Regions from separate parts of the Sphingopyxis sp. GC21 genome, predicted to be linked through region 1. Evidence: riboswitches for the same ligand, from Rfam matches in the RefSeq annotation. Region 1 holds a riboswitch; the other holds the start of a gene.
The links. Region 1 has a riboswitch for glycine ahead of MU856_RS04885 (D-amino acid dehydrogenase). Riboswitches for the same ligand answer to the same signal wherever they lie in the genome.

Region 1 (14,650 bases):
GACACGGCCAAGAAGACGCTGGCCTTCACCCGGGCGATGGACGCGCATCGGTCACTCACCGAAAAGCTACGCTTCCTCTCACCTCTCCAACTGGCCGGCGCCCGGTTGCGAGAGACGATCACCGGCAAGGCTATCGTTGATTATGTCCGCGATTTCTTCGGGCCGGTCTTCACGGACGGGGGCATCCGGCTTGAGAGTACGCCAGCTTTCGACTCGATCCGCTTCACCGAACTCAAATCACGCATCTACCCGGTGTTCATCAACCTCGTGAACAACGCCGTTTATTGGGTCGGACGGTCGGAAGAGCGAGTGATCCGCTTCGATTTTGTCGATGGCAAGATCGTTGTCGGTGACACCGGCCCCGGTATCGACCGGGATGACGTCTGGCGTCTTTTTCAGCTGTTCTACACGCGCCGCTCTTCCGGTCGCGGCGTCGGACTGTATCTGTCCCGGGTGAACCTTGAGGCTGGCCGCCATGCGATCCGTTACGCGACCGAGGAAGATCCGCACATTCTGCCCGGCGCAAACTTCATAATTGAGATGAGGGGGCTGGAAGGTGGAGCTTGAAGCGTTCGAGGCGCGCTTTGCCGATGCGGTCGAAAGGAGCTTTCGCGACGACGCAATCCGCACCGCCGTCCTGATCGATGATCAGTTTCCGGACTATCTCCGGATGAGCGATGCCACTGACGAAGAGTTCAGCGAGATCGCGCGCGCAAAGCACATATATGGCTTCATGCACGCCAAGGGTCTCATCTGCGATATCCAGAACTGGCGCGTCCCGGACGACATGGACGTGCATCTTCTCGATAAGGCGCGAAAGAGCGACCTAATTCTCCTTGATTACCAGCTCGGTGCAGCCGGATCGAAGACGGCGCTCAAGATTCTGCGCCATCTCGCGGTGTCGTCGCACTTCAATCTGGTGGTGCTGTATACCGCCGAGGCTAACGCCAACACGGCGCTGACTGTGGCGACCGCAATGCGCGGGCTTGCCCCGGTTCAGGACGACACGGCGCCGTCTCCGGAAATTCTCGAAGCGGCCGAGGATATCCTTGCAGAGGAGCGCTTTTATGAAATCGACGCACCGGGGCTGCGTGACTATTTGACCGACGGCAAGATCGGCTGGAACAACGACCTGCGCCAGTCCATGCAGACCGCCGGAATCCATCTCTCCAACCTCAAGAGTTTGGCTGATTATGTTGCCCGGCAATGGATCGCGACCCTCGTTGACGACTATGAGCCTGATGCAAGTGAGCTTCCTCTCGGTCTGAACATCGGGCCCGACCAGCCTATGTGGGTGCATTGCGGAAGCTGCTTCGTAGCGATCGTCCAGAAGCTGCCATCGAGTTCCGAGGAGGACGAGGGAGAATACGTTTGGGGGCGGCTGGGTTCGGCGCTGCGTGCGTGGAAGCCGAACATTTACCGCCTGATTCTGTCCGAAATCCAGAATGCGCTGGAGTTGGAGGCCGTCGCGCATCACGAGAACTGGCTGGACGATGACCTGTCACTCGGGCTCGGACTTTATCTCTTGGAGAGCGACGAGGCCGCAAGCGGAGTATTGTCGCCGTCGGATATCGAGGGCTCGGCACAAAGTCTGATCGACCGCTTCGTAGACATCATCAGGCGGCGGCTTGCGACCCACGACGGTATATCCAGGACCGCCAACGATCTTCTCAGCGCCCGGCTTTCCACGACGCTTGGCACGGCGCCGGCCGGCGAGAGCGCCCGACGTATCCGTGCCCGCGAGCTGGCACATATCGCGGCGGATCGAAGCATCGATTGGCAGCAGAAGGTCGTGCCGGCCGTAAATGCCTTCATGGTATCGGATGCCTTCAGGGGCGGTCACGTTACGACGGGAACCGTCCTGCGGGACGCGGATGACGCCTTTTGGCTGTGCGCGTCACCGGCATGTGACCTCGTCCCGCGCGAGGACGGGCCGATCGTCGTCCAGCTAATCAAGCTGGAGAAGACCGGGGCACCGCCCGAAAGGTTCACGCCTGGGGAATTTGTCGTGGTCGGAAGCACGCGTGAGATCACGATCTTGCGTGCGCTCGACAAGAAGGGACGGCAGCCGGCATTGACGATGCTCGTCCTTCCCGGCGGCACGAGGGTAAGCCGCGACGGCGGGCGTGCAACCACCAGCGGTTGGTTCGCTACTGAGGCTGGCCTTCGCGCTGCCTCCGCGGCGCAGGGATTCCCAGCCGCAGCCGCCCCCGAGGCTGCAGCACCAGCGCAGGAGATCCCCGCTCCGGTCGGGGAAAATGCAAATGCGTTGGACATCGAAGCTCTGCCCGAACTTCCGGGCGAGGCGGCGCAAGCAGACGCGCCTTTTGTCCTCGAAATTGTTGCACAGTTAAGGAGTGCGTTCGCGACACGCTTCCTGATGGCGGCGGGGCAGCATCAATCCCGCATCGGCGTCGACTACGTCGATCCCTGACGCTGGCGCGCGGCAGCTTTTTGGGGCCGAGGAGTCGCGCTCCAAACAACCAAGACGAGGCGCGATCCAGCCATCTCACGAAACGGACTCGAACTTCCTGCCGTCATACACTGCCGTGGCTACGCTATTGAGTACCGAGGGTAGCGCAAACGAGTCAGCGCACGACGTAGTGCGCGCCATGCGTCGATTGCCCTTAAGGGAGTGCAGATCCATTCAGACTTGGCATTTACTGACCCGGGCTGGAGGAATACACCGAAGCGCATGTCGGAAAGTCGGGCGCCTTCAGCAATCACCTCGAATTTGACGATGCTGTCATTGAGGAGCCGGTCACGTCATCGCGCAAATCGGCGAGGATACGGCGCGGTAGGTGCTGCGGAACGCAGGGATCGACGGCGGAAACACTGAGGGTGCCTGCGGCACGCATTATGCGGGGGAACCTCCCGCCTGCTGCTGCTTGTATCGAGCACGGTATGAATGAAGCAGTGGCTCGGTGTAGCCGTTGGGCTGCACCCGTCCCTCGAATATCAACGAACGCGCAGCTTCGAATGCCAAGCTTACTTTTTCACCGCTGATCAACGGCAGATATATCCGATCACCGGCATTCTGCCTGTCCACCTTTACGGCCATCCGGCGAAGCGAGTTTTCAACGTCGTCGGCGCTGACGACGCCGTGCAGCAGCCAGTTTGCGATATGCTGCGAGGATATCCGGAGCGTCGCCCTATCCTCCATCAGGCCAACGTCGTGAATATCAGGGACCTTCGAACAGCCAACACCTTGGTCAATCCATCGGACGACGTAACCGAGAATGCCTTGGGTATTGTTATCAAGCTCCTCTCGCAACTCGTCCTCTTGCCAGTTTCGCCCCCCCGCCAAGGGCAGGGCTAGCAACCGCTCTAGGGGCGCCACCGGTTCACCGCGTCGCTCCGCCTGGCGGACTGAGACATTGACTGCATGATAATGGGTGGCGTGCAGCGTTGCGGCGGTAGGCGACGGAACCCACGCCGTGCTGGCGCCGGCCTGGGGGTGCGCGATCTTCTGCGCAATCATATCCGCCATCATGTCAGGGGCGGCCCACATGCCCTTGCCGATCTGTGCTCGGCCCCCGAGCCCGCACGCTAGTCCGATCTGGACGTTGCGATCTTCATAAGCGCCGATCCAATCGGCCGCCTTCATCTCGCTTTTCCGAACCATCGGCCCAGCGAGCATCGAAGTATGAATCTCGTCGCCCGTACGATCGAGAAATCCCGTATTTATGAAAACGATCCGGTTCCTCACAGCGTAGATGCAGGCAGCAAGATTGGCGGACGTACGGCGCTCCTCGTCCATGATCCCGACTTTGATCGTATAGCGAGGGAGGCTGAGCATATCCTCTATCGCATCGAAGAGCCGATCGGTAAAAGCGGCCTCATCGGGTCCGTGCATTTTCGGCTTCACGATATAGAGCGAGCCTCGCCGGCTATTGCCCTTTCGACCCTTCAGATCATGCAGGGCGATGACCGCAGTCAGGACGCCGTCCAATATGCCCTCGGGAGCCTCCGAGCCATCGGGCAGGCGCACCGCTGGAGTTGTCATCAAGTGACCCACATTGCGGACAAGAAGAAGGCTGCGGCCGGAAAGAGCGAATGTGCTTCCATCTGACGCTGTATATGCGCGATCGGGATTCAGGCGGCGGGTGACCATTCGGCCATTCTTCTGAAAGCTGTCCTCGAGGGTGCCCTTCATCAGACCGAGCCAGTTGCGATAGGCCGCGATCTTGTCTGCCGCATCGATTGCGGCAACCGAATCCTCAAGATCGCATATGGTCGACACTGCAGATTCGAGAATAATGTCGGCGATGCCTGCCGGGTCATCCCGGCCGATGGGGTGATCGTGATCAATGACGACCTCGATATGGAGGCCATTATGCCGAAAGAGCAGATTGTCGCCATTTCGTCCCGCCAACAACGCCGGGTCGGACAACGACAATTCCCCGCCTTTCCAGCGCCGCCAACTCCCATTTGCAAGCGGTATCGCCCTGTCGAGGAAGCGCTTGGCCCAATCGACGACTTTTTCGCCGCGCTTGGCGTCATAACCGCCGGCCTCGACCTTCGTACCGACGACGTCGCTCCCGTAGAGTGCGTCGTACAAGCTGCCCCAGCGCGCGTTCGCAGCGTTGAGAAGAAAGCGCGCATTCAAGATCGGCACAACCAGCTGCGGACCCGATATCGCGGACAGTTCTTCGTCGACATTGTCAGCGCCAACAAGGAAAGGCGCCGGCTCGTCGACCAGGTATCCGATCGATCGAAGGAAGCTTAGATAGGCTTTCTGGTCTATAGGCTCGCTTGCACGAGCGTCGTACCAGCCATCGAGTTGCTCCTGGATACGGTCGCGCACTCGAAGCAACTGAGCGTTCTCTTGCGCAAAAGCGGAATAGATCGCTTCCAGTCCTCGCCAGAATACCGAAGCGCTGATGTCGGTGCCGGGAAGAACCTCTTGTTCGACGAAATCCACAAGCGCGCCGGAGACCGACAGCCTACCTATTTCAGTCATAGCCTTTGTCATCGATACCGTCTCCGCACTATTTCTCGGACAGGCGCACTCGGGAAAATGCAACGAAGCGGCCCGCGCACCGGCCTTCGCCATTGGCCCACATCTTCCAAGCCTGCGAATCTGTCGATTACCGAAAATTCGCGCTTTCTGATGTGAATATCATTCAATACGGAAATTGAGATGGATCATATTATGTGATCGAGCATTAGTTTTGACAAAATCGATCTTTGATTTGCACCTGTGCAATTCCCTGTCGATATCATACTATTACAGTTGCTACCCGATACGTCGCGGTGATAGGATGTTCGACAACGGCGCCTCGATACCACTTAGATGTTATTATCGAGTCATCCGTGAATTTCCACTTCAACATAGTCGAGATAGGGCGAGCGATCATGAAGCCGGCATATCTGTTCGATGCATATGGTACTGTCCTCGATGTCCATGCAGCCGTGCGTCGCCACTCCGAATCCATCGGCCCGGATTTCCAGGCCTTCTCAGATCTATGGCGCGCGAAGCAGCTGGAATATTCGTGGGTGCGTACCTTGATGGGCAACTACGAAAATTTCTGGCAGCTGACGCAGGATGCCTTGGACCATGTCCTGCGTTTATTCGGATCCGTCGATCCGGCAATTCGCAAGGAGCTTCTGGATGCATATCTGCGACTTGAACCCCACGACGGGGCGCTGGAGGCCCTGACAGACCTCAAAGCCAAGGGCGCTCGGCTGGCGTTTCTGTCAAATGGCACGTCGACAATGCTTCGGACGGCGACGGTGGCCGCCGGCCTTGACGAGATACTCGAGGCACCGTTCTCAATTGATGCGGTTGGAAATTTCAAGACGCATCCGCTGGCTTATTCCGTCTACTCGTCGCGGTGGGCACTGGATCGTGCGGAGATCGCCTTTGTTTCGTCGAACCGCTGGGATATCGCAGGAGCTACCAAGGCCGGATTTTACACAATTTGGGTTAACCGCAGCGGCATGCCAGACGAATATCTCGACGCGGCTCCCAAGCGCGTCATCGGCTCGCTTGTCGAGCTTCTAAGCGACTAAGTCGCGAGCGTTGACGAAATTATTGCCCTCTTGGCTATTTCGATGGGCCAGAACCCAGACCGCTCCGTTGCAGTGCAGTCTCGGCGCAGGTCCACCGGGCTCGCGATCCTGAAGCCCACCCCATCCGCAAGCGGGCCGATCCATAGGAGTTCGCGGGGCAGGCTCGTTTCCAATGTTCCTACCCTCACCGGTCTTGCGCATGGCGACGGTGAGATTGAAGCGCCGTGAGGCCGAGCAGCAACGACACTATCACGGCCGACGCACTCAGGATGCCAAGCGATTCAAATGATCCGCCGCCTACGATATTGCCGCCGACGGCAGGGCCGATTGCGGCGCCAAGAGACTGCACGGCGCCGGCGCCGGTAATCGCCCTTCCCGATCGATCGACCACGGCGATCAGGGACATCCCGATTACGACAGAAAATCCATAGAAGAACGACCACCCAAAGATCGCGATCGCGAAATATGGGAGGCCTGCGTGCCCATATGCCAGAAGCAAGCAAAAAGCGCTCAGGCAGAATTGAACGACGATCAGGAGCGGCCCTCGACCTAGACGGCGACTGATCCACGACGCCGCGATGCATCCAGCGGCGTTGGCAATGAGGGCAAAAGAAAGAACATACCCCGTCGCCGAAAGGGAGTTGCCGTGCGAAACTCCGATCTGCTGCGCAAAGATCCAGATGCTCGTTCCACCGCCGAACAGGAAGAGCATGGCAAGCAGGCTTAGAATACTGGCCAAGCTGCCGTCATGCCTGTGCGCGGCGGGTTCGTCGAAGGACTGCGTGATGCGGCCGGGCAGGAAAGGCACGCACGACAAGAAGAGAAGCATGGCGATCGCGGTCAGGAAAGTCAGGCCTGGCATGCCCGCCGAAGGAATGGCCCAAGCTGTCGCCGTGGCCATGACGATAGCCACCGTTGCGACCTGGCCTCCAGTCCCAAATCCGAAGTTTCGGTCCGGATCACCAGAGCTTCCGATTATGCGGCACGCGATAGCATAGATCACGCCGGAGCCGAGGCCGGCTGCAAAAAGCGAGGGGTAAAGAACGGCAACATCGGTGATAAGCCCGCTCGTGCCTATCAGGGCGAGCGATATCATACCGGCGATAGCGGACAGTTTGCGGATTCCGAACCGTGGAATCCACCAGACGGCTGAAGCGGTGCTCGCCACAAACCCACAGAGGTAAGCCGTCCCGATATATCCTGCCATATTGGGGGACAAGGCCAATCGTGGCGCCTGCGTGCCGATGTAGAGTGGCAGGATCCCATAAACCATTGTTCCAAACCAGAAGAGGATTACGCCAGCGGCCACCTCCCTTCCGGAGTTCAATGCGTCCTTCCGATCGTTTCTCTGCATGTTTCCCAGCGCGCTGATTTTTCCGAGCGGGTTAGCCCGTGGGCTTCGGTCAGTCCTCTTCCAAACGAGATAGATGTTATTCGATCGTCTTCGTTCATGAGAACAGATCGTTCTCGATACGTCTGGCTAAACGATCTCGGAAATGATCTTGGTAGCTTCACCAAATGCGGTATTGGCGACGGGGACCCCTGCGTAGATGGCGATTTGCATCAGCACTTCTTTGAGTTCGTCCTGCGTGAACCCTCCTTGAGCCAGCCCCGCGCGCACGTGAAGGGCATATTCTTCCCATCTTCCGAGACTCGCAGTTGTGGCTACAACGATCAATCGCCGCGTCCGCTCGTCAAGGCCGGGACGACTCCATATTTCGTTCCAAGCGATACGGGTGATCATAGCCTGAAAGTCTTCGTTGAAAGAAGTGCGTCCGGCGAGCGATCTGTCTACCCATTCGTCGCCAAGAATTGCGCGCCGTGTCACCAGACCGGCCTCGAAAAGGATGTCTCTGGCGGATGTCACAGTCGATTTGGTGCCGAAGAATCGAACGATTGCCGATGCCAATGCTGCTGGATCCTCGATAGCGGGAAGATGCCCGGTCTTGAGGCGCACCGCTTTTGCATCGGGAATGCTTGCTGCCAGGAATTCCCCATGTCCAAGAAACGGTGTGGAGATATCATCGTCTCCGGTGATGACGAGCGTTGGCACGGCGATGGCGCCGAGACGGTCCGCGATATCCATGTCGCGAATTGCTGCGGCACAGCCGGCATATCCGGTGTCGGAGCTGTTCACGAGCGCCCGCCACGCCGAGCTCACCTCTGCGGCACGGTTCTCGATGAACTTCGGCGAGAAGAAGCGATTTATCGCGGCATCTGCGATGGCTTCCGTGCCGTTGGACCGGACGGCTGCGACCCTGTCTGTCCAAATCGCCTTGTCCATCGTGGCGGAGGTACAGATCAATGCAAGGCCTGCCACTCTCCGAGGATGGTTGATCGCCATATCCATGGCGATCATCCCGCCGAGAGAAATCCCAGCAATGATCGCCTTTTCTACATTCGCTGCGTCCATCACCGCGACGGTGTCTGAACCGAGCACATCAAGGCTGTAGTCGCCCCCCGGCGCGTCCGAAGCGCCATGACCACGGTTGTCAAGGCGTATAAGCCGATAATGCGGCAGGAGATGAGGAAGCGCCTTGTCCCACAAGCTCATGTCGGTACCGATTGAGTTTATCAGGACGATGGCTGGCAACTCTGCGGAGCCTTGCTCCTTCCAGTATAACCGGACCCCGTTATGCTTTGTGAACGGCATCGATATCCCTCGTCAGAGGTTTAGAAGTTCGCGGACGATGCCTTCGCTTTCGCCTATGTCATTCCCCAAGGCGGAAGCCGCGAGATTGCAAGCTATGGCATCTCCATCGATTTGGAGGCCTTCGATCGTAACGACCATCGAGCCTATTGCTCCGGCGGCGATGGAAAAGAGATCCGCCAGAATTGAAGCCTCTGTCTGCCATCCACCGAGCCCCCGCTCCTGTTCCTGGGGAAGGCCCCCCAGCAATGTGGCAACCAGTCCGGGCGCGCGATGCGCAGCGGATAGAGCGACTTGGCAGCCTGTCGGGTTCCGTTTGTGCGGCATCGCAGAGGACCCGCCACGGCCCGGGACGACCGGCTCAAGAGCTTCCCGAATATGGTCCTGCGACAGCAAGGCGATATCCTTTGCCATTTTGCCAACGGTGCCAACCAGGATGCCGACGCTCGTGCCGATCGCGGCCACGGCGATTCTGCGGCTATGCCAAGGAGGCGCAGGTTTCAGCTGCAACGCGCTGGATAGCCGGCGCGCGACCGCAGAGCCTCTGCCCGACATGCCTGCCCGCGTCCCCGAGGCCCCGCCAAGCTGAACGCATATGTACGCGCCGGCGTCGGCTCGCATGCGCGCCGCTGCCTCGGCGATCCCCGCACGCCATTGGGCGATCCGCAGTCCAAAAGATATTGGCATCGCATTCTGCATCAACGTCCTGCCTACGGCAGGCACGCGGCGATAGTTTTCCGCCAAGGCTGTCAGGGCAAGGTCGAGACGATCGGCATCGTCGATCAGCAATGCGGAGGCTTCTCTCGCCTGCATCATCATCACCGTGTCAGCCAGGTCCTGACTGGTCGCGCCCTTGTGGACCGCCATCGCCGTCTCTGGCGCCATCGCCGAACGGATCCTGCCGATCAGCGGTATCGCGAGCGTACCTGCGAACGCAGCCTCGTCGGCGAGGATTTGAGGGTCGATGGCGAGCGACGCGCAGACGGCGCCGATCTCATCGGCGACGCGTTCCTCGATGATCGCTTCTGCGGCTTGAGCCTGCGCCAATGCAGCCTCAAATTCCAGGGCGTGTTTGACGGTCGAGCGGTCGTCATAGACCGCCAGCATCGCCGGCGTTGTCGCTGAACGATCGTGAAGGAGCCTGCTCACAGCGAAAAGAAGACCGTCTCTGCATCACCTTGGATGTGAATATCGAGCCACCAGACTCCATCATCGCGCTGGCGCGCAACAAGCGTCGATCGACGGTCCGATGGCACAAGGGAGAGGATGGCATCTGTGTCGTTGCCTTCTGCGCCGTCGAAATACAGGCGTGTGCAAAGTCTTCGCAGCACCCCTCTCGCGAAGATCGATAACGCGATGTGGGGAGCTTGGAGCGAATTGCCTGGTCCGGGCACGCGGCCCGGGAAAACAGTGCGGAAGCGATACACGCCGGATTCGTCGGTAGCGCATCGGCCGAACCCTATGAACTCCGGATCGAGTGGAATTTCGGCTCGCTTATCCGCCCCTCCGGAATATCTTCCCGACGCGTTGGCTTGCCAACTTTCTACCAATGCGTCTGAAATCGGGTCGCCATTTCCGTCGAGAATCTGGCCAGCAATGTCTATCACATCCCCTCTGGGAGCGCCCGTTCGCGTCGGGCGATTCAGAACATAGTGATCATCCGCGAAGAGCTCCGGTCGGGCTCCCAGATCTGACAGTCCCACCAAGTCAGCGCCGCCTTTCCAAGGCAGACCGTAGTGGAAGAAGGGGCCTACAGTCTGCCAAGGAGTTTGACCGAATAATCGAGGATCCTGGTTATCGAACCGCGCAGACGCTTTACGCTTTTCCAAGTCGTTATCCATTGGCAGTACCCTCGAAGGGCGTCTGCATTGCCCCCTTCAGCACGATGTCAAAACGGTATCCGAGCGCCCAGTTGGCGATGGTCGTGTCGATATCAAACCGGCAGATGAGGCGATTGCGATACGGCATCGGAACCGCATTCGCGATCGGATCGATCTCGATCAATGGATCGTCAGGAAAGTAGATTTGGGTGACGAGACGAGTGGCGAAGGCGGGGCCAAGCAACGACAGGTGAATATGAGCCGGGCGCCATGCATTGTGATGGTTACCCCAAGGGTAAGCTCCGGGCCGGATGGTCGTGAAGGAATACCAGCCCTGATCATCGGTAATCACCCGACCAGCTCCGGTGAAGTTCGGATCGAGCGGCGCGTCCCAATTATCGTTGCGATGGATATACCGCCCGGCCGCGTTCGCCTGCCAGATTTCGACGATGGTGTTTGGTACCGGACGACCACTGTCATCCAGCACCCTGCCAGAGATGCGGATGCGCTGGCCATGGGGAGCAGATCCATGTTGCGACGTTAGGTCTACCTCGGCTTGACCCATAAGAGCGCTCCAGCAACCGCTGGGGCCGCTCACCTCAGTCAAAGTCTGCGGAGCGTTGACCAAGGGGTGACGCGGACTACGCAATCCGGTCGAGCGATACTCTGGGTAGAGGAGTGGTGGCAAGCCCGCGTCGTCAGGCGCATATGCGATGTCCGTTGTCACAGGCAATTCTCCCGGAGCTTGCCCAGAAAGAGAGGGGCATTCGTCTTGGAAGCGATTTCCTCGACGCAGACGGATGGTGCCATGTCGAGCAGCGCAAGCACTCCGGCTTGCGGGTCTAACTCCATCACCCCGAGGTCCGTAATGATCAGATCAACCACCGACCTGCCGGTCAGGGGCAGAGTACATTTCTGGACGATCTTGGGCGCGCCATCCTTGGACGTATGATCCATGACGACCACCACCCGCTTGACGCCTGCAACCAGATCCATCGCTCCTCCGATCCCCTTCACCATCTTGCCCGGAATGGTCCAGTTGGCGAGGTCGCCATTCGACGCGACTTGCATGCCTCCCAGGATGGCCATGTCGATGTGCCCGCCCCTGATCATGGCGAAGCTGTCGGCAGACGAGAAAAAACTCGAAGTCGGCAGCGTGGTGACTGTCTCCTTGCCGGCATTGATCAAGTCTGCATCAGCTTCATCAGCGAACGGGTAAGGGCCCACTCCGAGCATGCCATTTTCGCTTTGCAGCGTGACGGTCACGTTTTCGGGGACATGGTTGGCAACCAGCGTAGGGATGCCGATTCCGAGATTTACGTAAAATCCGTCCTTGAGTTCTCGAGCAGCGCGCGCTGCCATCTGATCGCGCGACCAAGCCATCATGCAGGCTCCCGAGCGCGAATCGTCAGCTTTTCGATCTTCTTCTCGAGGCCCGTCGCTCGAACAATCCGATCGACGTAAATGCCGGGCGTATGCACTTCATCCGGGTCGATGGCGCCAGCTGGCACGATCTCCTCGACCTCGGCGACCGTCACCCGTCCGGCTGTCGCCATGATCGGGTTGAAATTCCGCGCTGTCTTTCGAAAAACCAGATTGCCTTCGGGATCAGACCGCCAAGCCTTGACTATCGAAAGATCAGCTTTCAGCCAGCGCTCTCGAATATATTCATCGCCGTCGAAAGTTTCGACAGGCTTGTCTTGCGCGACGACGGTTCCTACCCCGGTCCGGGTATAGAATGCCGCAATGCCGGCGCCGCCGGCGCGAATGCGCTCGGCTAACGTACCTTGCGGATTCAGCTCAAGTTCGATGTCACCATCCAGGAACTGCCGCTCAAAAAGACGATTGTCGCCAATATACGATGCGATCATGCGACTGATCTGCCTGCTTTGCAGCAGCTGCCACAGACCAAAGCCTTCTGCGCCCGCGTTGTTCGAAATCACTGTAAGCCCTCGGGTACCGCTTCGATAAAGCTCCGCGATAAGGTTCTCCGGGTTTCCGCAAAGGCCAAAGCCACCCGACATGATCGACATTCCGTCGAACAGCAAACCCTCAAGCGCTTCGGACGCGCTGCCTCGAATTTTTGAAAGCATTATAAGCCTCGGAACTGTTCGGAATTTTCCTTCGAACCTTATCCTTCGCATCGGCATGGAGCTGCTGCTTTTGACGATATGTGAAGGACGTTTGCGGTTTCGTCATTCTCGGTCGTCCGAATTGACTTGAGCGCACATTTCCAGGCAGGCCAGACTTGCCATTGCGGGAGAGACCGTTCGCCGGCGCCGAAGGAGCAACCGCCCCGGAAACTCTCAGGCAAAAGGACCGCAGGGCATCAAGATATCTGGAGAGTGGCGCCCGCCTGGGTGCCCGCCGACGGGATAGCGATCTCAGGCACAGCGGACAGATGGGGCGCATCCACCACCTTTTGGGGAGCGGCTCCCAGTGGCACGTATTAGCATCATCGGCGCCGGCATTACCGGCGTAACAACCGCCTACAGCTTGGCTGTCCGCGGTCATGAAGTCACCGTCTACGATCGTCGCCGCTATCCGGCGATGGTCACCTCATTTGCCAACGGTGGCCAGCTCTCCGCAAGCAATGCCGAAGTCTGGAACAGCTGGGCCACCATCGCAAAGGGTATGAGATGGCTCTTGAAAAATGACGCGCCGTTGTTGCTGAACCTCAAGCCCGGCCTTCACAAATACGGGTGGCTCGCCGAGTTTTGCGGCAATATCTTTCGGCACGAAAGAAACACGATCGCGACCGTTCGTCTCGCACTCGACGCGCGAAGGCATATGTTCACCATTGCGGAAGCAGAGGGCATCGATTTCGATCTGAAGCGATGCGGAATCCTTCATCTCTACCACAATGAACAGGAGTTTCGTGCTGCCGAAGTGGGCAACGCCCTCCTCCTCAAGGGCGGGCTCGAAAGGCACGCAGTGTCAGCTGGAGAAATGCGCGCGATCGAGCCGAGCCTGCAAGGCGCTCTTCACGCCGGATTCTTCACCCCGGGGGACGCCACGGGCGACATCCACAAGTTCACACGCGGGCTCGCAGATGCGTGTGCACGCCGAGGCGTGATTTTCAAGTTTGGAGCTGCTGTCCGGCGAGTGGAGATACAGAACCGGATTTGTACCATCAGCTTGACCGATGACGAGAGTGGTCGGCCGATCGCCTCTCAGACAGCTGATGCCATCGTTGTCTGCGCAGGGGTTGAAAGCCGAGAAATCGCCAGAAAGCTCGGCGAGAAAGTAAACATTTATCCGGTGAAGGGCTATTCCATCACTGTAAACTTGAGAGACGAGCAGAGCCGAACAGCTGCACCGAGTGTCAGCCTGCTCGACGACGCTGCGAAGATCGTCACAAGCCGCCTCGGTCCAGATCGATTCCGGGTGGCCGGCACCGCAGAGTTCAATGGGTTCAACCTAGATATTCGCGCTGACCGGATCCGCCCGTTGCTGCGCTGGTCGGAACGCCTGTTCCCCAAAATGGATACTGACAGCGTCACCCCATGGGCAGGCCTGCGCCCCATGACGCCCGATATGCTGCCTGTTGTCAGGCCGGGGAGAGTGCGTGGCGTCTACTACAACACCGGCCACGGCCATCTTGGCTGGACGCTTTCCGCTGCAACTGCCGAGATGATCGCCATGCGCCTGGACAGCGACTTCGCCGCGTAGCTTCGATCCACATTATTCATCAGAAGGATTTCGAGAATGATCCTAAGCTTGAAGCAAGCCCAGAATATTGCACTTCGCACTCTCAAGGCCGGTGCCGAAAAAGGACTGAAGCCGCTATGCGTAGCCGTGCTCGATCCGGGAGGTCATACAATAGTCCTGCACCGAGCGGACGGCGCGTCGCATCTTCGACCAGCAATTGCTATCGCGAAGGCGGCCGGCGCCTTGAATCTCGGCGTCTCTTCCCGCTCGATCGCGGCGATCGCGGCCGAACGACCGACATTTTTCAACTCGCTCGTAGGCATAGCGCCTCTCGGTATGGTGCCGGCCGCCGGAGGAGTGATCGTGGTTGACAGCGACGGCCAGACACTGGGTGCCGTCGGCGTTACCGGCGACACCTCGGACAATGACGAAGCTTGTGCACTTGCGGGCATCGAAGAGGCAAATCTGTTCGCGAAGGACTGATCATTGCCCGCGCAACGCGGCAAAGGTATTT
Region 2 (14,650 bases), 1.4 Mb from region 1:
GATCACCCAGGGTCTGGGTGCGGGTTCGCGTCCCGAAGTCGGCCGGGCGGCGGCCGAGGAAAGCATTGCGCAGGTCGAAGAGGCGCTGAACGGCGCGCATATGTGCTTCGTCGCGGCCGGCATGGGCGGCGGCACGGGCACCGGTGCGGCTCCGGTCATCGCCAAGGCGGCCCGCGACCGCGGCATTCTGACCGTCGGCGTCGTGACCAAGCCCTTCACCTTCGAGGGCAACCGCCGCATGCGGTCGGCCGAAGCCGGCATTGCCGAGCTTCAGGACCATGTCGACACGCTGATCGTCATTCCCAACCAGAATCTCTTCCTGGTCGCCAACCCGAACACGACCTTCAAGGAAGCCTTCACCATGGCGGATGAAGTGCTCCAGCAGGGCGTGCGCGGTATCACCGATCTGATGGTCATGCCCGGCCTCATCAACCTCGACTTTGCCGACGTGCGCAGCGTGATGCGCGAAATGGGCAAGGCGATGATGGGCACCGGCGAAGCCGAAGGCGACGGTCGCGCGCTCGAAGCTGCGCAGAAGGCGATCGCCAACCCGCTGCTCGATGGCGTGTCGATGGCGGGCGCGAAGGGCGTGATCATCTCGATCACCGGCGGCGAAGACATGCGCCTGATGGAAGTCGACGAAGCGGCGAACCATATTCGCGAACTCGTCGATCCCGACGCCAACATCATCTGGGGCAGCGCCTTCAACGAAGGGCTGGAAGGCAAGATTCGCGTATCGGTTGTCGCGACCGGCATCGACGGTTCTGGCGACGCGGCGGCTCCGGCGGCTCCGGCGGCGCGCAGCTTCTCCTTCGCCCCCGCGCGCAGCCCGGCGCCGGCGCCCTTTGCCGAGGAGCCGGTCGAGGCGGCGGCTGTGGAAGCGCCGGTCCAAGCTGCGGAACCCGAAGTCGACACCGACCCCGCACCGGGCTTCTCGCTGGGCGATGCTCCCGCGGCCGAAGCACCGGCGCCGGCCGAGGAAGAGCCGATGGAACTGTCGCAGGTCGCCGCGACCTATGACGACACCAGCGACGAGCTCGTACTTGATGCACCCGAACCGGCGCCCGCGCCGGCTGCCGACCCGGCCCCCGCGGCCGAGCCTGCGCGGCCGATCGGTGGCGGCACCTTGTTCGAACGCATGTCGCGTCTGTCGCGTGGCGGTTCGGCCCCTGCCGAAGAAGGCGACAAGGAAGACGGAGTCGATATTCCGCGCTTCCTGGGCCGTCAGAACAACCAGTAACAGGGTTCATCGCGGCCGCCCGATGGGCAGGCGGCCCGAACACGGGATGATTTGCCCATGCGGCGATCCATATTGACGGCGGGGCCGCGGCGCGTTCGACTTCATGTCGGCGCGCTCGGCCTGCTGTTCCTGTCCGCTGCCCCCTTCGCAGCGGCGCATGCATTTCAGGTGACGCCGCCCGATGCGGCCACCAAGGCGGCGATGGAAAAACGCACCGCCGCGCGGACGATGCTGTCGTCGGCGATCGCTCGGCTCGCCTCGAACGCCGCCGACAGCGCCGCGCTGCTTGATGCCGGACGCGCTTCGATCGAGCTGGAGGATTATCGCGCCGCGCTCGGCTTTCTGACCCGTGCCGAGCAGGCGAGCCCGCGCGACGGCGGGGTCAAGGCGGCGCTCGGGTCGGCGATGCTCCATCTCGAAAAGCCGTCGCGGGCGCTCGACTATTTCGGCGAGGCGCAGCTTCTCGGCGCCCCCGAGCGGCTATTCCTTGCCGACCGCGGGCTTGCGCGCGATTTGCTGGGCCAGCAGGATGGGGCGCAGCGCGATTATCAACTCGCCCTGTCGATCGCGCCGAGCGACGAAGTGATCCGCCGCTATGCGATCTCGCTCGGCATCACGGGGCAGGCCGACCGCGCGATTCAGCTCCTCACGCCGCAGCTTCGCACGCAGGACCGTGCCGCATGGCGGTCGCGCGCGATGATCCTAGCGATCAACGGCCGCAATGACGAGGCGACCGAGATCGTCAAGGCGACGATGCCGGCGCTGCTGGCGCAGAGCATTTTGCCCTATCTAACCCAGATGGACCGGCTCAATCCGGCGCAGCAGGCCGCCGCCGCGCATTTCGGGCGCTTCCCGGCTGGCGAACTTGGCCCGGTGCGCAAGCCCGTGCAGATCGCTGCGGCCGCTCCGGCCCCGACACCAGCGCCTTCCCCGACTTCGACGCCGAGCAAACGGCGCGGCGACAAGGGCAAACCGGTGCAGGTGGCCACTGCCACGCCGCCACCGGCGACGCGACCGGCTCCGACGCTGACCCCGAAGCCGACACCTGCGCCCACGCCAGCGCCTGCGCCGACCTTGGCGCAGCCGCCAGCCGCCGTGCCGGTGCGCCGTGCTGATACACCGTCCGTCCCGGCAGCGAAGCCTCCCGCGCCGACACCGGCGCCAGCGGCGGCCCAACCGGTGGGCGTCGCGGTGAACAGCGGTGCCGGTCCGGTCGGTCCGGGCTTCTCGCTGAGCGATGTCGGCCAGCCGCCGGCCGCTGCCGCTGCGCCGCCGTCGGCGACGACCACGCCAGCGCCGAGTGCTGCGGCTCCGCTCGCCTCGTTGGCGCAGATCGTCAGCTCGATCGAGATTCCGCCCGAGGAGCTTGAGCGCACCAGCGGCGCGGTCGGCGCCGATACGCTTGCCAAGCTGGTCGAGGACAAGCGCAAGGCAGATGCCGCCGAAGCGGCAAAGCGCGAAAAGGAAGAAGCCGCGGCCAAGGCCAAGGCGGAGGCCGACGCCAAGGCGAAGGAAGAGGCCGCGAAGAAAAAGGCCAATCCCTCGCGCATCTGGGTGCAAGTTGCGGCGGGGTCGAACCAGAAGGCGCTCGCCTTCGATTTCAACCGCTTCGCCAAAAAGAATGCCGCGCTGTTCAAGGGCAAGGATGGCGGCTCGACCGAATGGGGCCGCACCCGCCGCCTGCTCGTGGGGCCGTTCAAGGACAAGAAGGCGGCTGCCGACTGGCTCGCGCAATATAAGAAGGCGGGCGGCGATGGTTTCGTCTTTACCAGCGATGCGGGGCAAGAGGTCGATCTCTTCAAATGACATTGTCGGCCTGTGCGAGTGACCCCAGGGCGACACGCGGACGCCGCCATGACGAACCGGGCCGCGTCGTGCGCGGGCCGCGCGATGCCTTTCAGCGCGACCGCGACCGCATCATCCATTCGATCGCTTTCCGCCGGCTGCGTCACAAGACGCAGGTCTTCGTCGCGCCCGACGGCGACCATTATCGCGTCCGGCTGACGCACAGCATCGAAGTCGCGCAGATTGGTCGCGGTATCGCCCGGGCGCTGGGGCTGAACGAAGATCTGACCGAGGCCTTGTGCCTTGCCCATGACATCGGTCACCCGCCCTTCGGTCATGCGGGCGAGGACGCGCTGAAAGCGGCGATGATGGCGCATGGCGGGTTCGATCATAATGGGCACACGCTGCGCACGCTCGCGCGGCTCGAATGTCCCTATCCGCGCTTCGATGGCATCAATCTGACGTGGGAGACGCTGGAGGGGTTGGCGAAGCACAATGGTCCGGTGCGTCACCCCGGCTGGGCATTGGCGGAAATCGACGCGGAATTTCCGCTCGACCTGACGAGCCATGCCAGCCTGGAGGCGCAGGTGGCGGCGGTCGCCGACGACATCGCGTACGACAATCACGACATCGACGACGGCCTGCGCGCGGGACTGCTGACGATCGACCAGTTGATGGCGCAGCCCTTCGTCGCCGAGAATTTCCGCCTCGTCGAAGCCCGCTTTCCGGGCGCGCCGCGCGACCGGTTGCTGCGCGAGCTGGTGCGCGACCAGATCGGCGTGATGGTCAACGACGTGATCGCCGCGACCAAGGCCAATGTCGCCGATGCGGGGGTGGAGAGCGTAGCGGAAGTGCGCGCGGCGGGCCGCACGCTCGGCGGCTTTTCGGATACGCTGGCGCGGCAGGAGCGCGATCTCAAACGCTTCATGTATGCGAACCTCTATCACCATCCGTCGCAGATCGCGGCCGCCGACGCGGCGCGCACCGTCGTTTCGGGGCTGTTTGCGGCCTACAGGGACGATCCTGCGCTGATGGGCGAGGAATGGGCATCGCGGCTGCCCGATACGGACGGGGCGACGGTGCGCCACATCGGCGACTATATTGCCGGGATGACCGACCGATTCGCGATCGATCGCTTTGCTGAGATGAATGGGCGGGCCGCGGTGCCCGAGGCGCTGGCGCATGTCTGATGCCGCACCCCGCGCGCTTCTGATCGGAGCGACGGGGCTTGTCGGACAGGCGGTTGCCCGCTGCGGCCATTCCCTGCCGCTTACCCTGCTGGCGCGCCGCTTGGTCGAGGCGGGGGCCGGCCATCGCGCCATGACCGCCGATCCGGGCGAATGGGCCGAGATCATCGCGGCGGAGCGACCCGGGATATTGATCTCCTGCCTCGGCACCACGATCCGCCAGGCGGGGTCGCAGGACGCGTTTCGCGCGGTCGATCATGATCTGCTGCTCGCCTGCGCCCGTGCGGCGAAGGCGGCGGGGACGGCGCACATGATCGCGGTCAGCAGCGTCGGCGCGGCGGCGCATAGCGCGAACTTCTATCTGCGGACGAAGGGTGAGGTGGAGGAGGCGCTGCGCGCGCTCAATTTCCTGCGGCTCGACCTGATGCGCCCCGGCCTGCTCACCGGTGACCGGCGGGGGCCGAAGCGGATTGGCGAGGGGCTGGCGATGCTTGCCGCGCCGCTCACCGACGCGCTGTTGCACGGATCGCTGCGCCGCTATCGCTCGATTCCGGCCGAAACGGTGGCGCGCGCGATCGTAGCCGCGGCGTCGCTCGCGGCGCCGGGACAGTTCGTCCACGAAAATGACGCGATGCAACAGCTCGCCGATTGACTCTGCCGAAGGCGAGCGCCAAGGCTCAGGCGTCTGTCGAGCCTCTCAAAGAGATTCGACCGGCCACGCGGGAGAGCGCGGGGGCAGGGAAACCGGCCGTCGCCACCGAAGGAGCAACCGCCCCGGAAACTCTCAGGTCAACGGACCGCGCGGCTGGAACGGACACTCTGGAAAGCGTTCGGGCGTCGCCCGGACCACCGAAGGGGTAACTCCATGCCGACCCGTCATCGTGGGCGCATGGACGAAAACTCTCAGGTTCCCGTGACAGAGGGGGCATGGCGAAGGAACGGCATCGGGCCGCGCCGCGTCATGTCAACGACGGGAGGCCGATATGAGCGAAACCGAAGAAATGGGCGAAACGGTCGCGATCGAAACGCTTCCGCTCGACGCCTGGCACCGTGCAAGGGGCGCGCGGATGGTCGAATTCGCCGGCTATCACATGCCGATCCAGTATGACGGCATCATGGCCGAACATCTGTGGACGCGCGACAATGCGGGTCTGTTCGACGTCAGCCACATGGGGCAGCTCGTGTTCAGCGGCGAAGGCGCCGCCGAAGCGCTCGAGGCGCTGGTTCCGGGCGATATTTCGGCGTTGAAGCCGGGGCGGATGCGCTACTCGCTGCTGCTCGCCGACGATGGCGGCATCCTCGACGATCTGATGGTCACCAATACGGGGCATGGCCTGTACATGGTCGTCAATGGCGCAGTGAAGTGGGACGACATCGCGCATCTGCGCGAACATCTGCCCGACGAGATCGAGATGAACCTGCTTGACGAACAGGCGCTGCTCGCGCTGCAGGGGCCAAAGGCCGCGGCCGCGCTGACGGCGCTCGGCGTGGTTCCCGAATTTCCCGATATTCTTCCCATCGATCGCCTCGTCTTCATGCAGGCCGGCCCCTATCTGTGGGGCGACGTGCGGCTGGGGATCAGCCGTTCGGGCTATACCGGAGAAGACGGGTTCGAAATTTCGGTGCCGGCGAGCGACGTCTCGGCCCTCGCCGATGCGCTGTGCGCGCAGGATGCGGTAAAACCGATCGGCCTCGGCGCGCGCGATTCGCTGCGGCTCGAAGCGGGATTGCCGCTCTACGGCCACGACCTTGACGAGGGCATCGACCCCGTCGAGGGCGATCTGGCCTTTGCGATCAGCAAGCGCCGCCGCGAGGAAGGCGGCTTTCCGGGCGCCGCGCGCATCCTCGGCCATCTTGCCGATGGCAGTCCGCGCAAGCGCGTCGGCCTGACCGTAGATGGCAAGATGCCAGTGCGCGAGGGCGCCAAGATTTTCGACGGCAACAGCGAAGTCGGTGTCGTCACCTCGGGCGGTTTTGCGCCGAGCGTCGGCGCCCCCATAGCGATGGGCTATGTGCCCACCGGCCTGTCCGAGCCCGGCACGGCGCTCGCCGCCGAAGTCCGCGGCAAGCGCGTCGCCGTGACGGTGACGCCGATGCCCTTCGTTCCACATCGTTACGTGCGCAAACAGGGAGGCTGATCGATGCCGCGTTTTTATACCGAAGAGCATGAATGGATCGATGTCGATGGCGATGTGGCGACGGTCGGCATCACCGACTTCGCGCAGGGCCAGCTCGGCGACATCGTCTTCGTCGAGGTTCCCGACACCGGCGCCGAACTGTCGAAGGGCGGCGACGCCGCGGTGGTCGAATCGGTGAAGGCGGCGAGCGATGTCTACGCGCCCGTCGATGGCACCGTCACCGAAGGCAACGGCCAGCTCGAGGAGGACCCCGCGCTCGTCAATTCGGACCCCGAAGGCGAAGGCTGGTTCTTTCGCATGACGCTCAGCGACAAGAGCCAGCTCGACGGGCTGATGAATGCGCAGGCGTACAAGGATTTCATCGCCGATCTGTGATCGCAAACCCCTTCCGGTCGCGGGAGGGGGAAAGGCCGCAAGACCATGACGGACCCTGCGCTTGCCAATTGCCGCCTGATGGTGGCGACGCCCATCTATGACGGGGCGCAGGGTAGCTATGTCCGCGCGCTGCTCGACCTTGCGTTACGCGCGCAGGCGATCGGCCTGACGGTGCGGTTCGAGTTCATCCTCTACCAGCCGTCGGTGACGCGCGCGCGCGACATGCTCGCCGCGATCTTCGCGGAAAGCGACTGCACCCACATGCTGTTCGTCGATGCCGACATCGACTTCGGCGCCGAGGATGTATTCGCGATGCTGCGCGCGATGGTCGGCCGCGACGATTGCGCGATTCTGGGGGCTGCCTGTCCGCGGCGGATGCTCAACTGGCGCAATGCGGCGCTGGCCGCCAAAGCCGGGCTGGGTGACGCCGATCCGGCGGCGCTCGGGCGCTTTTCGGGGGAGTTTGCGCTGCATTTCCTGCATCCCGACCAATCCTTCGCGCTCACCGATCTGGTCGAACTGACGCGGGTCGGCAGCGGGATGATGATGATCCGCCGCGACGTGTTCGACAGGTTGCGCGCGCGTCATCCCGAACTGGTCTTTCGCACCGATCCCGCCGAGCGCGCCGCGCACGGGATCGGCGAGGAGGCCTATGCCTATTTCCTGCCGATGATCGAACCCGACACGCGGGCGCAGTTGTCGGACGATTATGCCTTTTGCCGCCGCGTGCGCGATGCGGGGCTTCGCATCTGGCTCGCCCCTTGGGTGAAGACCACACACAGCGGGCCGGCGATCTTTACCGGGTCGCTTCCCGATCTGGCCCAGCTTCTTGCCATAAAATCAGCTTCTTCGACGGAGTAGTTCATGCGTTACCTCCCCCTCACGCCCGATGACCGCAGCGCGATGCTCGCGGCGGTCGGTGCTGCCTCGATCGACGATCTGTTCGTCGACGTGTCTGCCGAAGCGCGGCTCGACGGCCCGATCGCCGGCCTGCCCGGCCATGCCAGCGAACTGGCGGTCGAGCGCCATATGGCCGCGCTCGCGCGGCAGAATCGCGCCGCCGGCGACGGTCCCTTCTTCCTCGGTGCGGGCGCCTATCGCCATCATGTGCCGGCGAGTGTCGACCATCTGATCCAGCGCGGCGAGTTTCTGACCGCCTACACGCCCTATCAGCCCGAAATCGCGCAGGGCACGCTGCAGATGCTGTTCGAGTTCCAGACGCAGGTCGCACGTCTGTTCGGCACCGACGTCGCCAATGCGTCGATGTACGACGGCTCGACTGCCTGCTGGGAGGCGATCGTGATGGCGCGGCGCATCACCAAGCGCGGCAGGGCGTTGCTCTCGACCGGCCTCCATCCCCATTATCGCAGTGTCGCGCGGACGATGGCGAAATATACCGGTGACCAGCTTGTCGACGGCGATCCGACGCTTGAGGCCGGCACCGACTGGGCCGCGCTCGCCGCCGCTGTCGACAAAGATACAAGCTGCGTCGTCGTTCAATATCCCGATATATTGGGCCGCATCGACGACATGAGCGTGCTTGCTACGGCATGCCAGGCGGCCGGTGCGTTGCTGATCGCGGTCGTCACCGAACCCGTTGCCCTGGGCCTCATCAAGTCGCCGGGCGAGATGGGCGCCGATATCGTGGTGGGCGAGGGGCAGGCGATCGGCGTCGGGCTCCAGTTCGGCGGGCCTTATGTGGGCCTGTTCGCGTGCAAGACCAAATATGTCCGCCAGATGCCGGGGCGGCTGTGCGGCGAGACGGTCGATGCCAATGGCAAGCGTGGCTTCGTTCTGACACTGTCGACGCGTGAGCAGCATATCCGGCGCGAGAAGGCGACGAGCAATATCTGCACCAATGCAGGGCTTTGCGCGCTGGCCTTCAGCATCCACATGACCTTGCTCGGCGAAGCGGGGTTGCGGCGGCTTGCCGGCATCAACCACGGGCGCGCCAAGGTGGCAGCGGCGGAACTGGCGCAAGTGCCGGGTGTGTCGGTCGTCAACAGCGGCTTCTTCAACGAATTCACGCTGCGGCTGCCCGTCGACGCGCGCGCGACGGTTCACAAGCTCGCCGAAAAGGGCGTGCTCGGCGGCGTGTCGCTCGGGCGCCTTTATCCTGACAATGACGCGCTGGCGAACGGCCTGGTCGTCGCCGTCACCGAAACCGCGACCGAAGAGGATATCGCCGCCTTTGCCGCGGCGCTGAAGGAGGTGCTGGCATGACCGCGCTCAACCCCGCCGGCTGGCGCCCCGAAATGCACGGCGCTGGTGGTGCCGCCGATACCGCGACATTTACCGGCAACCGCGCGCTGATGCTCGAGGAGCCGTTGATCTTCGAGATCGGCTCGACCGCGACCACCGGCGTCGACTTCGACGAGGCGGCGCCCGCTGCCGATCTCGGCGCGCTGATGCGCCGCGATCCCATCGGCCTGCCGGGGCTCAGCGAGTCCGAAACGGTGCGCCACTATACGCGCCTGTCGCGCCAGAATTATGCGATCGACCTCGGCCTCTTCCCACTTGGCAGCTGCACGATGAAGCATAACCCGCGCCTCAACGAAAAGGTCGCGCGGATGCCGGGCTTTGCCGACGTGCATCCGCTCCAGCCGCAGGAAACGGTGCAGGGCGCGCTTGCGGTCATCAACGAACTCGCGGTGTGGCTGATCGAACTCACCGGCATGTACGGCGTCGCCATGTCGCCCAAGGCGGGCGCGCACGGCGAGCTTTGCGGGATCCTGTGCATCAAGGCGGCGCTCGAAGCGCGCGGCGAGGACCGGCGGGTGCTGCTCGTCCCCGAAAGCGCGCATGGGACCAATCCCGCAACAGCTGCCTTTGCCGGCTTCACGGTCGAGGATATTCCGGCGACCGCGGAGGGGCGCGTCGATCTCGCGGCGCTCAAGGCGCGGCTCGGCCCCGATGTGGCGGGCGTGATGATCACCAACCCCAACACCTGCGGCCTGTTCGAACGCGACATGAAAGCGATTTCGGACGCGGTGCACGCGGTGGGCGGCTATGTCTATTGCGACGGCGCCAACTTCAACGCGATCGTCGGCAAGGTTCGCCCCGGCGACCTTGGCATCGACGCGATGCACATCAACCTGCACAAGACCTTTTCGACCCCGCACGGCGGCGGTGGTCCCGGTTCGGGGCCGGTCGTGCTGTCGAAGGCGCTCGCGCCCTATGGCCCGATCCCCTATTCGGCGCGCTACGCCGACGGGTCTTTCAAGCTGGTCGAGGAAGAAAGCGCGGGCGCCGAGCACCCCGACACCTTCGGTCGCATGACCGCCTTCCACGGCCAGATGGGCATGTTCACCCGCGCGCTGGCCTATATTCTCAGCCACGGGGCCGACGGGCTGAAGCAGGTCGCCGAGGATGCGGTGCTCAACGCAAACTATATCCTGCGCAGCCTGGAGGATGTGCTCGATGCGCCCTTCGCCGCGTCGGGACCATGCATGCACGAGGCGCTGTTCAGCGATCGCGGGCTTGCCGAGGGCTTCTCGACGCTCGACATCGCCAAGGGACTGATCGACGAAGGCTATCACCCGATGACGGTCTATTTCCCGCTCGTCGTCCACGGCGCGATGCTCGTCGAACCCACCGAGACCGAATCGAAGGCGGTGCTCGACCAGTTCGTCGGTGCGCTGCGCAGCATCGCGCTTCGCGCAAAGAACGGCGATCCGGCGCTCAAGTCGGCGCCGCATTTCGCGCCGCGCGCGCGGCTCGACGAGACGCTGGCGGCGCGCAAGCCGGTGCTTCGCTGGGAGGATTGATGCGCGCCGCGGGCGAGGATGAAAGCGGTGCCGCGCCGCGCCGGGGCGGCTGCGGTCTCGCCGCCGCCTTGTCGCTCGTCGTCTTCGCCGCGATCTGGCTGGCCGCGGTAACCGGCTACGGCCTTGTCGCCGAACAATGGGAAATCGTCCGGCCCCGCCGCGCGCTCGCGCACCACTGGGTGTTCGGCTATGCGCCGCTCATCGCGCTGGGTTTCGCGCTGCTCACCGCCTTCGTCGTGATGCGGCGGCGGGCCGCGGCGCGAATGACGCTGCTGATTTTGTCGGCGGGGCTGGTTGCATTGTTCGGCGGAATCATCTTTCTCGGCGTCGGCGGACTGATCTGAAGGGGAAAAGCGATGAGCTGGGATAGCGTTTTCCTGCTGGCCAATTATTGGGCGATCGGTGGCTGGCTGCTTCTCGCCTTCGCGCCGCGCGGGCCGAAAGTGCTGGCGCTGATCCTCTATGCCGGGGTCTTCCTGCTCTGCCTCGCCTATGCCGTGATGCTCGGCGGCTTCCTCTCCGGCACGATCGATGCCGGCGGAACCGGCGGCGGCAATTTCACGACGCTGGCGGGGGTGATGAAATTATTCGACAGTCCCGGCGGCGCGACGCTCGGCTGGACGCATTATCTGGCCTTCGACCTGTTCACGGGCATGTGGATTGCCCGCGATGCCGATGCCAAGGGTTTCAGCCGGATCGTCCAGTTCCCTTTCCTGTTCCTGACGCTGATGGTCGGGCCGGTCGGGCTGCTGGCGTGGCTGATCGTGCGCGAACGTCGCGCGCGGGCGCAGGCAAAGGCGAAGTGAGGCGGTCATGAACGCCGGAACCGCCCCGTCGCCGCTGCTGCATTATCTGATCCCCGCCGGGGTCGTTCTGCTCGTGCTGTTCTTTAGGCTGCGCTCGGTCGGCAAGGCACGGCGGTTGCGGCTCGAACGCCTGTGGATATTGCCGACCTTCTACGCGCTGTTGCTGGGTTTCATTTTCTGGAACGCTCCGCCGCACGGACTGGTGTGGATATGGTGCCTTGTCGCGCTCGCGGTCGGCAGCGGCCTCGGCTGGATGCGCGGCAAGTTGATGCAGGTTGCGGTCGATCCCGACACGCATGAACTCAGCCAGACCGTGTCGCCCGCAGCGTTGCTCTTCTTCGTCGCGCTCATCTTCATCCGGGGTGTGTCGCGCAACATGGCCGAAGGCGTCGCCGGCCACGGACAGGCGGGGTTGATGGCCGTTACCGATATCCTGATGGCCTTCGCGCTCGGCTTCATCGTTTTTCAGCGGGTCGAGATCGCGCTGCGCGCCCGGCGCCTGCTCGCGGCAGCGCGTTCGTCGCGGCGATGAAGGGGCCGTGGACGCCTTCGGACGGCGGCGAGGGCGACAAGCGCCATGCCCCCGCAACCTTGCGCAATCGCGACACGATCGCCGCGGTGCTCGGCGACTGGCTCCCCGCGTCGGGCACGGTGCTTGAGGTGGCGAGCGGTTCGGGCGAGCATGCCGTCCATTTCGCCGCCGCCTTCCCGAAGCTTGACTGGCAGGCGAGCGACCCCGACCCAGCCGCGCTCGCCTCGATCGCGGCCTGGAGCGCCGAGGCAAGGCTGCCGAACATCGCCGCGCCGCTGCACCTCGACGCATCGGCGCCGGACTGGCCGCTGGGACATGCCGATGCCCTCTTGTGCATCAACATGGTGCATATCAGCCCGTGGGCGGCGACGCTGGGCTTGTTCGCGGGGGCGGCGCGATTGCTGGGATCGGGCGCCCCTCTGATCCTTTACGGCCCTTATCTCGAAGCCGATGTCGCGACCGCCGACAGCAACCTTGCCTTTGACGAGAGCCTGCGCAGCCGCAATCCCGCCTGGGGGCTGCGCGAAGTGGAGGCGGTCGTCGATGCGGCCGCGCCGCACGGATTTGGCTTAACCGAGCGCCGCACCATGCCGGCGAACAATTTGATGCTGCTGTTCCGCAAACACAGCTGAGTCCGGCGGCGCGCCCAAGCTGTCACTGCTGTCAGGTTGGGCGTTCGGCGCTTTACCTTGGCCGCCGAAGCTTTAGCGTCCTTCTCGATTGCAAATAGCAACGCGATTCGAGGAGAGAGGATCGATGGCTGCCGACGTTTCGGACCTTGTCAGTTTCGACGAATTCATCACCCACTGGGCCGCCGACCGGCCGTCGCGCATTGCGATGCGCGAAGAGGACCGATTGTTCACCTATGCCGAGCTTGAGGAGCGGACGGCGCGCGTGGCAAGCGCGCTGCGCGCCGCGGGGCTCGAGAAGGGCGATCGCATCGCGTGGATCGGCAAGAACAGCGACCTCTATTTCACGCTCTTCTTTGGCGCCGCGCGCGCCGGGATCGTCATGGCGCCGATCGGCTGGCGGCTTTCGCCCGTCGAATGGGCCTATATCATCAACGATACCCGGGCGAAGATCGTCTTCACCGGCCCCGGTTTCGACGCGGTGCCCGATCAGTTGGCGGGCAAGCTCGACCATGCGCCGCGCATCGTCGGCGATACCGAGGCACGCGCGCTGATCGACGCGACGCCGCGCGCGCCCTTCACCCCGTCCGGTCCCGACGATGCCGTGCTGCAACTTTATACCTCGGGGACCACCGGCAGTCCCAAAGGTGCCGTGCTGTCGAACCGCAATTTGTTCGCGTTGCGGAAAAACTCGGCCGACGCCGATCTGGCCTATACGAAATGGGACGATGACGAGGCGGTGCTTGTCGCGATGCCCTGCGCGCATATCGGCGGAACGGGGCTTGGGATCATGGCGCTGGCGGCAGGGCTGCCCGGCATCATCCTCGCCGAATTCAATCCCGACGGGGTTTTCGATGCGGTCGAACAGCATGGCGTGACGCGCTTCTTCATCGTTCCCGCGGCGCTTCAGATGCTGCTGCTCCACCCGCGCTGCGGCACGGTCGATTACAGCCGGCTCAAATATATCCTCTATGGCGCGGCGCCGATCCCGCTCGAACTGCTGCGCCAGTGCATCAAGATGTTCGGGGCGGAATTCATCCAGGCTTATGGGATGACCGAAACGACAGGCACCATCTGCATGCTGCCGCCCGAGGATCATGATCCCGAAGGCAACAAGCGCATGCGGTCGGCGGGCAAGCCGCTGCCCGGCGTGGAGATCAGGATCATCGGCGACGACGCGCAGGATATGCCCGTGGGCGCGGTGGGCGAGGTTGTCACGCGCTCTTCGAACAATATGCTCGGTTACTGGAACCTGCCCGAGGCGACCGCGCGCACGATGACGGGCGACGGCTGGATCCACACCGGCGACGCCGGCTATATGGACGAGGACGGTTATCTCTACATCCACGACCGGGTGAAGGATATGATCATCACCGGCGGCGAGAATGTCTATCCGGCGGAGGTCGAAAGCGCGATCTACGGCCACCCGGCGGTGCAGGAAGTCGCCGTGATCGGCATCCCCGATCTCAAATGGGGTGAAACGGTCAAGGCGGTCGTCGTGCCCAAGCCCGGGACGACGGTGGAAGAGGCCGACATCATTGCCTGGGCGCGCGAGCGCATAGCGCCATTCAAATGTCCGCGCAGCGTCGACGTGATCGAGGCGCTGCCGCGCAACGCCAGCGGCAAGATTCTTCGCAAGGATCTCCGCGCCCCTTATTGGGAAGGCTATGAGCGGATGGTGAATTGACGGCCGATCCGATCCAGAGGCAGGGGCTGGAGGCCTTCCGGCAGGAGGTTCGCGGCTGGATTGCGGCCAATCTGACCGACGATCTGCGCGATGCCGCGGCGCGCGCGACGAGCGTGTTCGTCGACAAGCCGCATGCGATGGCGTGGCAGGCGATCCTGCATCGCCATGGCTGGGCGGCGCCGCACTGGCCGCGCGAATATGGCGGGACCGGCTGGGACGAGACACAGCGGCATATCTTCGATTCCGAACTCGCCGCTGCCGGCGCGCCCAGCCTGTCGCCGATGGGATTGCGCATGGTCGCGCCGTGCATCATGCGCTTCGGCACCCCCGAGCAGAAGGCGCATTATCTGCCGCGTATCCTGTCGGGCGAGGATTTCTGGTGCCAGGGCTATTCCGAACCGCAGGCAGGATCGGATCTTGCCAGCCTGTCGCTCCGCGCCGAGCGCGATGGCGACGATTATGTGCTGACCGGGTCGAAGATCTGGACGACGCACGCCCATTTCG

Region 2: another riboswitch for glycine. It lies ahead of gcvT (glycine cleavage system aminomethyltransferase GcvT); the one in region 1 lies ahead of MU856_RS04885 (D-amino acid dehydrogenase).

What each region holds. Positions count from the first base shown of each region.
Region 1 covers NZ_CP095845.1:1,023,157-1,037,806, reverse strand. Annotated here, with positions in the region: gene MU856_RS04940 (ATP-binding protein) at 1-567, shown strand, start outside; gene MU856_RS04935 (response regulator receiver domain) at 557-2,434, shown strand; gene MU856_RS04930 (malate synthase G) at 2,858-4,975, opposite strand; gene MU856_RS04925 (haloacid dehalogenase type II) at 5,359-6,015, shown strand; gene MU856_RS04920 (MFS transporter) at 6,200-7,369, opposite strand; gene pcaD (3-oxoadipate enol-lactonase) at 7,496-8,668, opposite strand; gene MU856_RS04910 (lyase family protein) at 8,681-9,814, opposite strand; gene pcaG (protocatechuate 3,4-dioxygenase subunit alpha) at 9,811-10,506, opposite strand; gene pcaH (protocatechuate 3,4-dioxygenase subunit beta) at 10,499-11,212, opposite strand; gene MU856_RS04895 (3-oxoacid CoA-transferase subunit B) at 11,209-11,868, opposite strand; gene MU856_RS04890 (CoA transferase subunit A) at 11,868-12,578, opposite strand; glycine riboswitch at 12,733-12,817, shown strand; gene MU856_RS04885 (D-amino acid dehydrogenase) at 12,925-14,157, shown strand; gene MU856_RS04880 (GlcG/HbpS family heme-binding protein) at 14,194-14,619, shown strand.
Region 2 covers NZ_CP095845.1:2,389,134-2,403,783, reverse strand. Annotated here, with positions in the region: gene ftsZ (cell division protein FtsZ) at 1-1,240, shown strand, start outside; gene MU856_RS11560 (SPOR domain-containing protein) at 1,298-3,046, shown strand; gene MU856_RS11555 (deoxyguanosinetriphosphate triphosphohydrolase) at 3,043-4,215, shown strand; gene MU856_RS11550 (NAD(P)H-binding protein) at 4,208-4,864, shown strand; glycine riboswitch at 4,923-5,022, shown strand; gene gcvT (glycine cleavage system aminomethyltransferase GcvT) at 5,196-6,350, shown strand; gene gcvH (glycine cleavage system protein GcvH) at 6,354-6,725, shown strand; gene MU856_RS11535 (glycosyltransferase family 2 protein) at 6,771-7,586, shown strand; gene gcvPA (aminomethyl-transferring glycine dehydrogenase subunit GcvPA) at 7,590-8,948, shown strand; gene gcvPB (aminomethyl-transferring glycine dehydrogenase subunit GcvPB) at 8,945-10,492, shown strand; gene MU856_RS11520 (hypothetical protein) at 10,492-10,836, shown strand; gene MU856_RS11515 (ABA4-like family protein) at 10,849-11,298, shown strand; gene MU856_RS11510 (CcdC protein domain-containing protein) at 11,306-11,830, shown strand; gene MU856_RS11505 (DUF938 domain-containing protein) at 11,827-12,462, shown strand; gene MU856_RS11500 (fatty acid--CoA ligase) at 12,587-14,146, shown strand; gene MU856_RS11495 (acyl-CoA dehydrogenase family protein) at 14,143-14,650, shown strand, end outside.